2 regions of the Streptomyces sp. NPDC048275 genome follow, and region 2 is predicted to be linked to the other one. Evidence: predicted binding sites of a transcription regulator. Region 2 holds the regulator's gene; the other holds the start of a gene.

Region 1 (7,135 bases), on a different contig from region 2:
CCGCCGACCCGCGCGGAGCCATCGAAACCGTCTTCCGGATCGAGTCGCCCCGCATCATCGCCGGCGTCACCCGCATCGTCCGTGACGTGGGTATCGCCGAGGAACTCGCCCAGGATGCCCTGGTCGCGGCCCTGGAGCAGTGGCCGCGGGACGGCGTCCCGGACAACCCGGGCGCCTGGCTCATGGCCACGGCCAAACACCGCGCGATCGACCTCGTACGCCGCCGGGAGCGCTACGCCCGCAAGCTGGAGGAGGTCGGACGGGACCTTTCCCTGTCCACCCCGCACCACGTCGACGAACCCGCCGACCCCGACGCCATCGACGACGACCTCCTCCGCCTCGTCTTCACCGCCTGCCACCCCGTTCTCTCCGCCGAAGCCCGCATCGCGCTCACGCTGCGCCTCCTCGGCGGCCTGACCACCCCCGAGATCGCCCGGGCCTACCTCGCTCCGGAGCCGACCATCGCCCAGCGCATCGTGCGCGCCAAGCGGACGCTGGCGACGAGGGGGGTCGCCTTCGAGGTTCCGTACGGCCCGGAGCGCGAGGCCCGTCTCGGGTCTGTACTCGAAGTCATTTATTTGATCTTCAACGAGGGGTACGCGGCCACGGCGGGCGACGACCTGCTGCGCCCCGCCCTGTGCGAGGACGCCCTGCGACTGGCCCGGGTGCTCGCCGAGTTGATGCCGAAGGAGTCCGAAGTGCATGGGCTGGTGGCCCTGTTGGAGCTCCAAAGCTCCCGCGCTGCCGCCCGCACCGGCCCGTCCGGCGAACCGGTCCTTCTCAAGGACCAGAACCGCAGCCGCTGGAACCGCCTGCTGATCCGCCGCGGATTCGCCGCTCTCGCCCGCGCGAACGCCGTCAGCACCGGCGTCCCCGGCCCGTACGCCCTCCAGGCCGCCATCGCCGCCTGCCACGCCCAGGCGTACGCGTACGAGGACACGGACTGGCACCAGATCGCCACCCTGTACGGCCTGCTGGTGACCCGCTCCCCTTCCCCCGTCATCGAACTGAACCGCGCCGTCGCCGTCTCCATGGCCGACGGCCCGGAACCCGCCCTCGCCATCGTTGACACCCTGGCCACCGAACCCGCCCTGCGCGACTACCACTTGCTGCCCAGCGTGCGCGGCGACCTGCTCGCCCGTCTCGGGCGTACGGCGGAGGCGCGGGCCGAGTTCGAGCGGGCCGCGCTCCTCGCCCGTAACGCCCGCGAACGCGCGCTACTTGAGGAACGGGCGGTGGGTCTCGACCGACCGGCCGCCGAAGGCCCGGCCGGGACTGCCGCCGTCAGGTGCGGACGCGCAGGCCCTCGCTCGGGAGGTCAGTGATCCTTGGCGGCGGCGGCGCGACGCTGCCGTTTACCGAGGGGGGCCTGGGAGAGGTCCTCGGCCTGGGACCGGAGGTTCTTGTAGCCGTAGCCGCGTTCGGTCAGCCACGCTTCCGCGGCGGCTTCGGCGCGTTCGGTCGCCTCCAGGATGTCCTCCTCGGCCTCTCCGGAGTCCAGGAACCGGAAGGTGAAGGCGGTCCGGGCGGCGAGGTCGTAACTGAGGTGCCCCTCGGGGGTGAAGGCCGCGCGCAGTATGTCGTGCGCCGGCGCGCGGTTCACGAGTTCAGCGCGTTGCTCGGTGCTGAGTCCGTCGAAGACGCCGCGGACCATGATGCGGAAGGTGCGAGAGCTCATCCGTGGACCCTAATCAGGGGGACCGGGGCGGTTCCACCGTATTTCGGGCGGCAGCCCCGTCCGGTTCCGTCGCCGAGGGTGGTGAATCCCGGCCTATGCCGGGTGCCCGATCAGCATCGTCGGCGCCCCCGCCACCCGGGTCAGGAAGACGGTGGCCGAGTGGGGGCCGTGGGGCTTGACCTTCTTGCGCAACTCCTCCGGCTCCACGGCCGAACCCCGCTTCTTCACGGTCAGGATGCCGACCTCCCGCTCCCGCAGCAGTGCCTTCAACTTCTTGACGCTGAAGCGGAGTTGATCGGTGATCTCGTATGCGGCGGCGTACGGTGTCGCGCGCAGTTCGTCCGCCGTGATGTACGCGATGGTCTCGTCGATGAGTCCTCCGTCCAACTCCTCGGCGACCTCCGCCACCAGATGGGCCCGGATGACGGCGCCGTCGGGCTCGTACAGGTAACGCCCGACCGGTCGGACGGAAGGATCCGGCAGCCGACGTCCCCGCAGTACTCGCGGCCCCGGCAGCAGGGTGGCCCGGACCAGGCCCGGCTCCGTGCCGAACCACAGCACCGCCTCCTTCACGTCTCCGCCGTCCGAGATCCATTCGGCCTCCGCCTCGGCGGGGACGGCCTCGTGGGGAATGCCGGGGGCGATCTTGAGGGCGGCGAGCGGGGCCTTCAGGGCCGTTCCGATCGCCCATGACAGCGGTGGCGAGTACGCCTCGGGGTCGAAGATCCGGCCCCGGCCGCCGCGCCGCGCGGGGTCCACGAAGACCGCGTCGTACGGCGACGTGTCGACCTCCGTGACATCCGCCTCGCGCACCTCGATCAGGTCCGCGAGGCCCAGCGCGTCCGCGTTCGCGCGGGCCGCCGCCACCGTCAGGGGGTCGTGGTCCACGGCGAGGACCCGGATCCCGGCGCGGGCGAGCGCGATCGCGTCGCCGCCGATGCCGGAGCAGAGGTCGGCGACGGTACGGACGCCCAGTTCCGCGAAGCGTCGCGCACGGTGCGTGGCGACCGTCGTACGGGTCGACTGTTCGACCCCGTTGGGGGTGAAGAACATCCGTTCCGCGTCCTCGGGCCCGAACTTCGCCGCCGCCCGCTGCCGCAGCCGCGCCTGCGTGAGCGCCGCCGAGACCAGCTCGGCCGGGTGCTCGCGGCGCAGCCGGGTGGCGACGGCGAGCTCCTGGGCCGGTTCGGTGCCGCGCACCTCGTCGAGCAGGGCGCGGCCCTCGGGGGTGAGGAGAGAGGCGAAGGAGAGGTCGTTCACCGGCCCATTGTGGGCCTATGCGGGCCACTGGGGGCCAACCGGGCCGGTGTGGGCCAGTCGGTGGACGGTGCGCTTTCGATCGCGGTGTCGGGGCCGCCGTACGGGCCAAGGCCTGGAAGGATCCGGCACCATGCGACTAGTACGACAAAATGACAAAAACCGCACGAAGCAGGCTGCTGTGTGGAGTGGGATCGCCGTACTCGCCGTCGCCTCCCTCACGTCCGGCTGCGCCGACGGTGACGGTCAGCAGGCACTGCACGCGCCCGAGGCGCGCGCCCTCGACGCGTACGCCGCCAAACTGCGCCAGGCGCACGCGCAACGCGTCGCCGCGGCCGAGCGCTGGGGGCTGGCCGGGACCCCGCTGACCGCGCCGCCCGCCCCGGCCAGGAAACCGGTCATCAAGGCCCGCGAGGGATTCGAGGTCACGGGCCAGGAAAAGTTCGACCTGCCACCGGTCTTCACCACCGTCCCCACCAAGGACAAGGTCATCTTCCTCACCATCGACGACGGCGAGGAGAAGGACCCGGAGTTCCTGCGGATGATGAGCGACCTGAAGATTCCGTACACCGCCTTCCTCAGCAACTACCTGATCAAGGACGACTACGGGTACTTCCGGAAGATGCGCGACCGGGGCGTCGGCCTCAACAATCACACGCTGCACCACTCCTATCTGCCCGGACTGTCGTACAAGGAACAGAAGTACGAGATCTGCGGCATGCAGACGGTGATGAAGAAACAGTTCGGCAAGCGCCCCAAGCTCTTCCGGCCGCCCTACGGCAACTACAACAGGGACACCCTGCGCGCCGCCAAGTCCTGCGGCATCAAGTACGCCCCGATCTGGGCCGAGGAGGTCTACGTCGATCACTGGGAGTACCGCGAGTGGGACCAGAAACTGCACCCCGGCGACATCGTCCTCACCCACTTCCGGGGCACGGGGGAGTGGGGCGGCGCGATGGCCGACATGATCCGCCGGTTCCTGAAGAAGGTCACCGACAAGGGGTACGCGGTGGCGCGACTGGAGGACTACCTGTGAGGACGTGGGCGTTGGCCGCCGGGGCGCTCGCCGCCGCACTCCTGGCCGGGAGCGCCGGCTGCGCCCAGTCCGTCGATCCGATCGAGCGGCTGGGCAAGAAGGCCGCTCAGGAGGTGCGTGAGGCGCGGCCGCACGGGCCGACCCGGGCGACGTACCGTCGCTGGGGGTTGTCGGGCCCGTTCGCCCCCGCGCCGAAACCGCCCGCCCGGACCGTCCTCCGCGCGGCGGGGCCGGGGCTGGTGCCGGTCGTGGGCCGCGTTCCCACCCGCGACAAGGTGGTCTTCCTGACGTACGACGACGGCGCCGAGCGCGATCCGCGGTTCGTCGACATGGTTCGTGAACTGCGGCTGCCGGTCAGCATGTTCCTCACGGACAGTGTCGTCGGGCCGGGGTACGGGCACTTCGCGCGCCTGCGGGCGGTCGGCGCGAGCGTGCAGAACCACACCCTCGACCACGCCTCGCTGCGCGGCCTGCCGTACGCGGGCCAGCGGGCCGAGATCTGCGGCCAGCAGGACAAGCTCAAGGCACGCTTCGGCATCCGCCCCCGGCTCTTCCGGCCCCCGTACGGCACGTACGACACCACCACGCTGCGCGCCGCCGCCGACTGCGGGGTCGCGGCCGTCGTGCTGGGGCGGGAGGCCGACGAGGGACGGCTGCGGGCGGGCGACATCCTGTCCGGGTTCGACGATCCCGACCTCGCGGAGGCGACGACCCGGCTGCTCCGGCGCATCCAGGCGGAGGGGTTCACACCGGCGCGGCTGGAGGACTATCTCTGAGGCGAGTGGAGGACTGCCCGAGACGCCCGCTGGCGCACCGGGCGAACCCGGCGAACCGGGCGAGGTTTTTCCGTGTTGTGAGCGCCGCGTTGGCACTCCGCTTGACCGAGTGCTAATCGCGGTCATAGTCTCAGGTCTGGCACTCCCCCCTGGAGAGTGCCAATAGCGACGGGCAGGTCCGGCACCCGCGACGACGGATCGACCTGGTCGCAACCTCAGACAGTTCACCCCGTGAGATCTCCGAAGGGGGAGGTCGGATCGTGACGACCGCCAGCTCCAAGGTTGCCATCAAGCCGCTCGAGGACCGCATTGTGGTCCAGCCGCTCGACGCCGAGCAGACCACGGCCTCTGGCCTGGTCATCCCGGACACCGCGAAGGAGAAGCCCCAGGAGGGCGTCGTCCTTGCCGTGGGCCCGGGTCGCTTCGAGGACGGTAACCGTCTTCCGCTCGACGTCACCGTCGGCGATGTCGTGCTGTACAGCAAGTACGGCGGCACCGAGGTGAAGTACAACGGCGAGGAGTACCTCGTCCTCTCGGCTCGCGACGTGCTCGCGATCATCGAGAAGTAATTCACCCCAGTTTTGCAGTGAGCTGCGCCCCTGACCCCCGCGACCTTCAACAAGCCGGGCGCCGGGGGCGCAGTTCGTTCTCCCAAGATTTCCGAGAGGGCTGAATCGCTCCCATGGCGAAGATCCTGAAGTTCGACGAGGACGCCCGTCGCGCCCTCGAGCGCGGCGTCAACAAGCTTGCCGACACGGTCAAGGTGACGATCGGCCCCAAGGGCCGCAACGTCGTCATCGACAAGAAGTTCGGCGCCCCCACCATCACCAACGACGGTGTCACCATCGCCCGCGAGGTCGAGCTCGACGACCCGTACGAGAACCTCGGCGCCCAGCTGGTGAAGGAGGTGGCGACCAAGACCAACGACATCGCGGGTGACGGTACGACCACCGCCACCGTGCTGGCCCAGGCGCTCGTCCGCGAGGGCCTGAAGAACGTCGCCGCGGGTGCCTCCCCGGCGCTGCTCAAGAAGGGCATCGACGCCGCGGTCAAGGCCGTGTCCGAGGAACTCCTCGCGACCGCCCGCCCGATCGACGAGAAGTCCGACATCGCCGCCGTCGCCGCGCTGTCCGCCCAGGACCCGCAGGTCGGCGAGCTCATCGCCGAGGCGATGGACAAGGTCGGCAAGGACGGTGTCATCACCGTCGAGGAGTCCAACACCTTCGGCCTGGAGCTGGACTTCACCGAGGGCATGGCCTTCGACAAGGGCTACCTGTCGCCGTACATGGTGTCCGACCAGGAGCGTATGGAGGCCGTCCTCGACGACCCGTACATCCTCATCCACCAGGGCAAGATCAGCTCCATCCAGGACCTGCTGCCGCTGCTGGAGAAGGTCATCCAGGCCAACGCCTCCAAGCCGCTGCTGATCATCGCCGAGGACGTCGAGGGCGAGGCCCTGTCGACCCTGGTCGTGAACAAGATCCGCGGCACCTTCAACGCCGTGGCCGTCAAGGCCCCGGGCTTCGGTGACCGCCGCAAGGCGATGCTGGGCGACCTCGCCACCCTCACCGGTGGTCAGGTCATCGCCGAAGAGGTCGGCCTCAAGCTCGACCAGGTCGGCCTGGACGTGCTGGGCACCGCCCGCCGCGTGACGGTCACCAAGGACGACACCACGGTCGTCGACGGTGGCGGCGACCACGAGGCCGTCGTGGGCCGCGTCAACCAGATCAAGGCCGAGATCGAGAACACCGACTCCGACTGGGACCGCGAGAAGCTCCAGGAGCGCCTCGCGAAGCTGGCCGGCGGCGTGTGCGTGATCAAGGTCGGCGCCGCCACCGAGGTCGAGCTCAAGGAGAAGAAGCACCGTCTGGAGGACGCCATCTCCGCGACCCGCGCCGCGGTCGAGGAGGGCATCGTCTCCGGTGGTGGCTCCGCGCTCGTCCACGCCGTGAAGATCCTCGAGGGCAACCTCGGCAAGACCGGCGACGAGGCCACGGGTGTCGCGGTCGTCCGCCGCGCCGCCGTCGAGCCGCTGCGCTGGATCGCCGAGAACGCCGGCCTGGAGGGTTACGTCATCACCTCCAAGGTCGCCGAGCTCGACAAGGGCCAGGGCTTCAACGCCGCCACCGGCGAGTACGGCGACCTGGTCAAGGCCGGCGTCATCGACCCGGTCAAGGTCACCCGCTCCGCCCTGGAGAACGCCGCGTCCATCGCCTCCCTGCTGCTCACGACCGAGACCCTGGTCGTCGAGAAGCCGGCCGAGGAAGAGGCCGACGCCGGTCACGGCCACGGCCACGGGCACGCCCACTGAGTCACCGACTCCTGAAGAAGCCCCCGTTCCGCAGGGAACGGGGGCTTCTCCCGTACGAGCCTGAGCCACACAGGCCC
Region 2 (7,135 bases):
GACCTGATCCGTCGTGTACGCCACCGCGCCGACACTCAGCGCGTCCCCGGGCTCGCACGCCGACACCCCGAAGACGGTCACCACCGCGAGCCCGGCCAGCACCGGTCCCCGACGTCCCGTCACCCGTCGCCGTATACGCATCAATGCCCCCATAGACGGCAGAGTGCCACTGTCCCGCGCGTCGCGGTAGACCCCGTACGGGCTACTGTCACCCGCGTACGCGCGTGACCGACGTTACGACCAGCGGCCCGTGCGTCCCAGCAGCAGCGCGGTCGCCGCGGTCCCGGCGGTCGAGGTGCGCAGCACACTGCGTCCCAGCCGGTACGCCTTCGCGCCCGCCTCCGCGAAGAGCGCCAACTCCTCCGGGGAGACGCCTCCTTCGGGTCCCACGACCAGCACGATCTCCCCGGAGGTGGGCAGTTCGGCGGTGGCCAGCGGCTCGCTGCCGTAGTCGCGGTCCTCGTGCAGCACCGCCGCGAAATCGGCTGTGGCGAGAAGTGCCGCAACCTGCTTGGTCGTTGCCGCGTCCGCGATCTCCGGGAAGCGGACCCGGCGCGACTGCTTACCCGCTTCCCGCGCGGTCGCCCGCCACTTCGCGAGCCCCTTCAAGCCACGCTCGCCCTTCCACTGGGTGATGCAGCGGGAGGCGGCCCAGGGGACGATCGCGTCGACGCCGGTCTCGGTCATCGTCTCGACGGCCAACTCGCCGCGGTCGCCCTTGGGGAGGGCCTGGACGACGGTGATACGAGGGGACTGGGGAGGCTCCTCGTGCACACTCTCCAGGTCCGTCACCACCAGGCGGTCCTTGCCTTCGGCGGCCTTCACCACGCCTTCCGTCCAGTGGCCCCGCCCGTCCGTGAGGATCACGTCCTCACCGGGCCGCAGCCGCTTCACGGACACGGCGTGACGCCCCTCGGGGCCGTCGAGGACGTACTCCCCGCCGCGGAAATCCGGGGGTTCCAGGGAATCGACCACGAACACCGGTGCCGTCATCGGACCGCACCTCCCTCTTCCTCGGGCGCGCACAGCCCTGTCCTGGCGGCGTCGAGTTCGGCCCTCAGCACCTCCACCAGCTGCCCCGCGGGCAGTTCGCGGGCCATCCGGTGCCCCTGTCCCGCCCACAGCGCCATGCCCTGCGCGTCGCCCGCCTTCGCCGCCGCCTTGCGCAGCGGGGAGGTGAGGTGGTGGACCTCGGGGTATGCGGTGGGCGCGTACGGCCCGTGCTCGCGCAGGAACCGGTTGACCAGGCCGCGCGCCGGGCGTCCGGAGAACGCCCGGGTCAGCTCCGTCCGTACGAACAGGGGGTTGGTCAGCGCCTGCTTGTGCACGGCGTTCGCGCCGGACTCGGGGGTGGCGAGGAACGCCGTGCCGAGCTGTGCCGCGTTCGCGCCCGCCGCGAGCGCGGCGGCTATCTGGCTGCCGCGCATGAGGCCGCCGGCCGCGATGATCGGGATCTCCACGGTCTCGCGCACCTGCGTGATCAGCGACAGCAGTCCGATGCCGGTGCCGTCCGTCTCCGGGTTGTCACGGTGGGTGCCCTGGTGGCCGCCCGCCTCCACGCCCTGCACGATGACCGCGGCGGCGCCCGCCCGCTGCACGGCCAGGGCCTCCTCGGCCGTGGTCGCGGTGATCATGGTGAGCGTGCCCGCGCGGGCGAGGGAGTCCAGAACATCCCGGCTGGGGCAGCCGAAGTGGAAGGAGACCACCGCGACCGGATTGTCGAGGAGGACCGCGAGCTTGGCCTCGTAGCCGTCGTCCCGGCCGCAGTCCGGCTCCCCGAGCTCCGTCTCGTACCAGGCGGCCTCACCGGCGAGCTGGTTCGCGTACACCTCGACGGCGGCCGGGTCCGCGTACTCCGGCTGCGGCATGAACAGGTTGACCCCGAAGGGGCGGCCCGTCAGCCCGCGCAGCTGCTTGATCTCCTGGTACATGCCGTCGGCGGTCTTGTACCCGGCGGCGAGGAACCCGAGCCCGCCGGCCTCGGACACGGCGGCGGCGAGATCCGGGACGGAGACGCCGCCTGCCATGGGGGCCTGCACGATCGGGTGAGGGAAGAGATCGGTCAGTGCGGAGGACATGACGGCATGTTGTCACGTCCTTTGAAAGAGTCCGAATCCGGCCTTACGCCTGGCATAGGCCTGTGGAACAGCCAGGCCGCGACCGCTTTCTCGCCCCCGCCGCCCCTACCCATTCCCGTCCCCAGGGGGCTGCGCCCCCAGCCCCCCGACCTCGTCCTCAAACGCCGGACGGGCTGAAAAATCAATCCCCGGCCGGGGATACCCAACCCGTCCGCCGTCCAAGGACGAGCCCTTCGTGCGAAGGCGGGGGCGGCAGCCCCCGGGCAGGGGCCGGGGGCGCAGCGGCCAAGGCGGGGGTCCGGGGGGCACAGCGGCCAAGGCGGGGGTCCGGGGGGCACAGCCCCAAGACGGGGATCCGGGGGGCGCAACCCCCAAGACAGGAACCGGGAGCACAGCCCCAAGACGGGAATCCAGGGGGCACAGCCCCAAGACAGGAACCGGGAGCACAGCGCCGAGACGGGGGCCGGGAGCACAGCGCCGAGACGGGGGCCGGGGGCGCAGCCCCCAAGGCAGGGACCGGGGGCGCAGCGCCCCCGGCGGGGGTCTGGGGGCGGAGCCCCCAGGGAGGGATGGGACGGGTAGGGGCGGCGGGGGCGAGAAAACACCCCCGCCGACACTCCGGTCAGCGACCGTTGAACGCGTCCTTCAGTCGCGAGAACAAACCCTGCTGCCCCGGCTGGAACTGCCCCGTGGGCCGCTCCTCACCCCGCAACACCGCCAGCTCCCGCAGCAACCGCTCCTGCTCGGGATCGAGCTTCGTCGGCGTCATGACCTCGACATGCACGATCAGGTCACCCCGGCCACCACCCCGCAGATGCGTGATGCCACGCCCGTGCAAGGGGATCGACTGCCCGGACTGTGTGCCCGGCCGGATGTCGACCTCCTCCAGCCCGTCGAGGGTCTCCAGCGGCACCTTGGTGCCGAGAGACGCCGCGGTCATGGGGATGGTGACCGTGCAGTGCAGATCGTCCCCGCGCCGCTGGAAGGTCGCGTGCGGAAGCTCGTGGATCTCGACGTAGAGGTCACCGGCGGGCCCACCACCGGGCCCGACCTCCCCCTCGCCCGCGAGCTGAATCCGCGTGCCGTTGTCGACACCGGCCGGAATCTTGACCGTGAGCGTCCGCCGCGACCGCACCCGCCCGTCGCCCGCGCACTCCGGGCACGGAGTCGGGACGACGGTCCCGAAGCCCTGGCACTGCGGACACGGCCGCGAGGTCATGACCTGCCCCAGGAAGGACCGCGTGACCTGGGACACCTCACCGCGACCGCGGCACATGTCACAGGTCTGCGCGGAGGTCCCCGGCGCGGCACCCTCACCGCTACAGGTCCCGCACACCACAGCCGTGTCGACCTGGATGTCCTTCGTCGTACCGAAGGCTGCCTCGTCCAGCTCGATCTCGAGCCGGATCATGGCGTCCTGGCCACGGCGCGTACGCGAGCGCGGTCCGCGCTGCGACGCCGTGCCGAAGAACGCGTCCATGATGTCCGAGAAGTTTCCGAAGCCACCCGCGCCGAAGCCGCCGGCGCCCGCGCCGCCCGACTGGGACAGCGGGTCGCCACCGAGGTCGTAGACCTGCTTCTTCTGCGGGTCCGACAACACCTCGTACGCGGCGTTGATCTCCTTGAACCGCTCCTGCGTCTTCGGATCGGGATTGACATCCGGGTGCAGCTCGCGTGCGAGCCGCCGGAATGCCTTCTTGATCTCGTCCTGGGACGCGTCGCGGCGCACGCCGAGTACGGCGTAGTAGTCCGTGGCCACTTAAGACTCCGCCAGGATCTGTCCGACGTACCGTGCCACCGCTCGTACCGCTCCCATCGTTCCGGGGTAATCCATGCGGGTCGGTCCGACCACGCCGAGTTTCGCTACTGCCTCGTCGCCCGAACCGTAGCCGACGGAGACGACGGACGTGGAGTTGAGTCCCTCGTACGCGTTCTCGTGACCGATCCGTACGGTCATGCCCGAATCCCCCGCCTCACCAAGGAGCTTGAGGAGGACGACCTGCTCCTCCAGCGCTTCGAGGACCGGGCGGATCGTGAGGGGAAAATCATGTCCGAAGCGCGTGAGGTTGGCGGTGCCGCCGATCATCAGCCGCTCCTCGGTCTCCTCGACGAGTGTCTCCAGCAGGGTGGAGAGCACCGCCGTGACCGTACCGCGGTCCTCCGCCTCGAAGGCGTCCGGGAGGTCCTGCACGAGCTGCGGGACGTCCGCGAAGCGACGGCCCGCGACCCGGCTGTTGAGACGGGCCCGCAGATCGGCGAGCGACGTCTCCCCGAACGGCGCCGGGCAGTCGATCATGCGCTGCTCGACCCGGCCCGTGTCCGTGATCAGGACGAGCATCACGCGCGCGGGGGCGAGCGCCAGCAGCTCGACGTGCCGCACCGTCGAGCGCGTCAGCGAGGGGTACTGCACGACGGCGACCTGCCGCGTCAGCTGCGCGAGCAGCCGCACGGTCCGCCCCACGACGTCGTCGAGGTCCACCGCACCGTCGAGGAAGTTCTGAATGGCACGCCGCTCGGGCGCGGTCATCGGTTTGACGCCCGCGAGCTTGTCGACGAAGAGCCGATAGCCCTTGTCGGTGGGGATCCGCCCGGCGCTGGTGTGCGGCTGGGCGATGTACCCCTCGTCCTCCAGGGCAGCCATGTCGTTGCGGACGGTGGCCGGGGACACCCCGAGCCGGTGCCGCTCGGTCAGCGCCTTGGAACCGACCGGCTCCTCGGTGCCGACATAGTCCTGGACGATGGCGCGCAGCACTTCCAGCCTGCGTTCACTGAGCATCGCGCACACCTCCAGCTGTCTGCCCGTCGGCTCCTTGGCTTCCCGCTTGGCACTCAGCGCGCGCGAGTGCCAGCATCCCCCGGCCCAGTGTACGGCCGCCGGGTACGGCCCCGGCAAGGGCGGGCCCGCGATCTTGTGCGGCTCATGCCGGCGCGTCCCGCGATCCCGCGCCACGTATGCCGACGTGTCCCGCGATGTCGCACCGGCACACGCCCACACCGCTAGCGTCACCGCATGAAGGTGACTTGGGAAGAGTCGGCGTGGCAGGAGCTGGCCCCGAGGGTGGGGCGGCGGCGACTTCCGGTCTGGGACTGCACGGCCGGCCTGGTGGTGGGCGAGGGCGCGGCACTCATGATCGACGCCGGGTCGAGCCTCGGCGAGGGCGCACGGTTGCGCGCCGAGGCGTTGCGGCTCCTCGGCCCGGGCCGTCGAGTGACGCATCTCGCACTCACCCACCCCCACTTCGACCACGTGTTCGGCGCCGCGGCGTTCGCGGGCGTGCAGGTCTTCGGGGCGGTCGGGCTGGACGCGGTCCTCGCGCACGAACGCGAGGAGCTGTGCGCCGACGCCGTACGCAACGGCCTCGACCCGTACGCGGCGGCCGAGGCGGTGGACGTCCTGGTCCACCCGCAGCACTCGGTGTCCGGCGAGTGGACGCTCGACCTGGGCGGCGGCGTCCAGGTCCTGCTGGCGAACGTCGGCCCCGGCCACACGGCCCACGATCTGGTGGTCCTGGTGGCCGCGCCGGGCTCCCCGGAGATCGTCTTCTGCGGCGACCTGGTGGAGGAGTCGGGCGAACCTCAAGCGGGTCCGGACGCCGTGCCGGCCCACTGGCCGGCGGCACTGGACCGGCTGCTCGACCTGGGCGGGGAGGACGCGGTGTACGTGCCCGGCCACGGAACGGTGGTGAATGCGGCGTTTGTCCGGGAACAGCGGGCGGCGCTTGCCGCGCGTTTCGGCGTGTCGTCGTGACCGTCCTCCCGGATCCCCCCTCGCTTCTCCTATCGTCATCCGAATGCGCCAGTACACTCCGGACCTGACCCCGCCGTGGAAGAAGCCCAAGCCCGTGCCCGAGGTCCCGGCGGACCCGGGTCTGGTGGTCGAGGAGCCGGGTACGGGCTTCTGCGGCGCGGTGATCCGCTGTGAGGCGGGCACGGTCACGCTGGAGGACCGCTTCGGCAAGCACCGGGTGTTCCCGCTGGAGCCGCGCGGCTTCCTCCTGGAGGGGCAGGTGGTGACGCTGGTCCGCCCCTCCTCCGCCGCCCCGGCACGACCTGCGCGCACGGCCTCCGGTTCGGTCGCCGTCCCCGGCGCGCGGGCCCGGGTGGCGCGGGCCGGGCGGATCTACGTGGAGGGCCGCCACGACGCCGAACTCGTCGAACGGGTCTGGGGCGACGACCTGCGCGTCGAGGGCGTCGTCGTGGAGTACCTGGAGGGCATCGACGACCTGCCCTCGATCGTGGCCGACTTCTCCCCCGGCCCGGACGCCCGACTCGGCGTCCTCGTCGACCATCTGGTCCCGGGCACGAAGGAGTCCCGTATCGCGGCGTCGGTCACAAGTGACCACGCCCTCGTCCTCGGCCACCCGTACATCGACATCTGGGAAGCCGTGAAGCCGTCCTCCGTAGGCATCCCTTCCTGGCCCCGCGTACCCCACGGCCAGGACTGGAAGACGGGCGTGTGCCGGTCCCTGGGCTGGCCGGAAAACACCGGCGCGGCCTGGCAGCGCATCCTGTCCCGGGTGCACTCCTACAAGGACCTGGAGCCGGCGCTCCTGGGCCGGGTGGAGGAACTGATCGACTTCGTCACGGTGGCGGAGTGAGCCGACGCGGTTCTCCGCCGCAGCGCCCCTGGCGGGGGTCCGGGGGCGGAGCCCCCGGGGATGGGACGGGTAGGGGCGGCGGGGGCGAAAAACACCCCACCGCACGCCCCCTCAGTCCACCAGGTCCCGCACCACCGCATCCGCAAGCAACCGCCCCCGCAGCGTGAGAACCGCACGACCGTCGTCGTACGGCCCGGATTCCAGCAGCCCGTCGGACAGCGCACGACGCGACGCGGCCAGCCCCTCCGGACGGAGCAGCGACAGCGGGCACCCCTCGCGCAGCCGCAACTCCAGCAGGACTCGCTCCACGCGCCGATCCTCGTCCGAGAGGAGCTCCCGCCCCGCGCCCGGGGAGCGACCGGAGGCCAGCGCCGCCGCGTACGCGCCCGGGTGCTTCACGTTCCACCAGCGCACACCGCCCACGTGACTGTGGGCACCCGGCCCGGCGCCCCACCAGTC

What was found. The regulator HrcA, encoded in region 2, represses chaperone genes, less so after heat shock. The targets are predictions, from matches to a motif close to TTNGCACTCNGNNNNNCNGAGTGCNAA.
Region 1: the regulator HrcA is predicted to act here: its motif matches at 4,837-4,863, upstream of groES (co-chaperone GroES).

Annotation. Positions count from the first base shown of each region.
Region 1 is NZ_JBEZLR010000001.1:218,888-226,022, forward strand. It holds gene AB0D57_RS01120 (RNA polymerase sigma factor) at 1-1,325, shown strand, start outside; gene AB0D57_RS01125 (DUF6204 family protein) at 1,319-1,678, opposite strand; gene AB0D57_RS01130 (methyltransferase domain-containing protein) at 1,772-2,938, opposite strand; gene AB0D57_RS01135 (polysaccharide deacetylase family protein) at 3,069-3,971, shown strand; gene AB0D57_RS01140 (polysaccharide deacetylase family protein) at 3,968-4,747, shown strand; gene groES (co-chaperone GroES) at 5,008-5,316, shown strand; gene groL (chaperonin GroEL) at 5,430-7,058, shown strand.
Region 2 is NZ_JBEZLR010000102.1:28,013-35,147, forward strand. It holds gene AB0D57_RS38845 (hypothetical protein) at 1-153, opposite strand, end outside; gene AB0D57_RS38850 (16S rRNA (uracil(1498)-N(3))-methyltransferase) at 235-993, opposite strand; gene AB0D57_RS38855 (nitronate monooxygenase) at 990-2,078, opposite strand; gene dnaJ (molecular chaperone DnaJ) at 2,701-3,837, opposite strand; gene hrcA (heat-inducible transcriptional repressor HrcA) at 3,838-4,854, opposite strand; gene AB0D57_RS38870 (MBL fold metallo-hydrolase) at 5,089-5,826, shown strand; gene AB0D57_RS38875 (DUF3097 domain-containing protein) at 5,870-6,676, shown strand; gene hemW (radical SAM family heme chaperone HemW) at 6,788-7,135, opposite strand, start outside.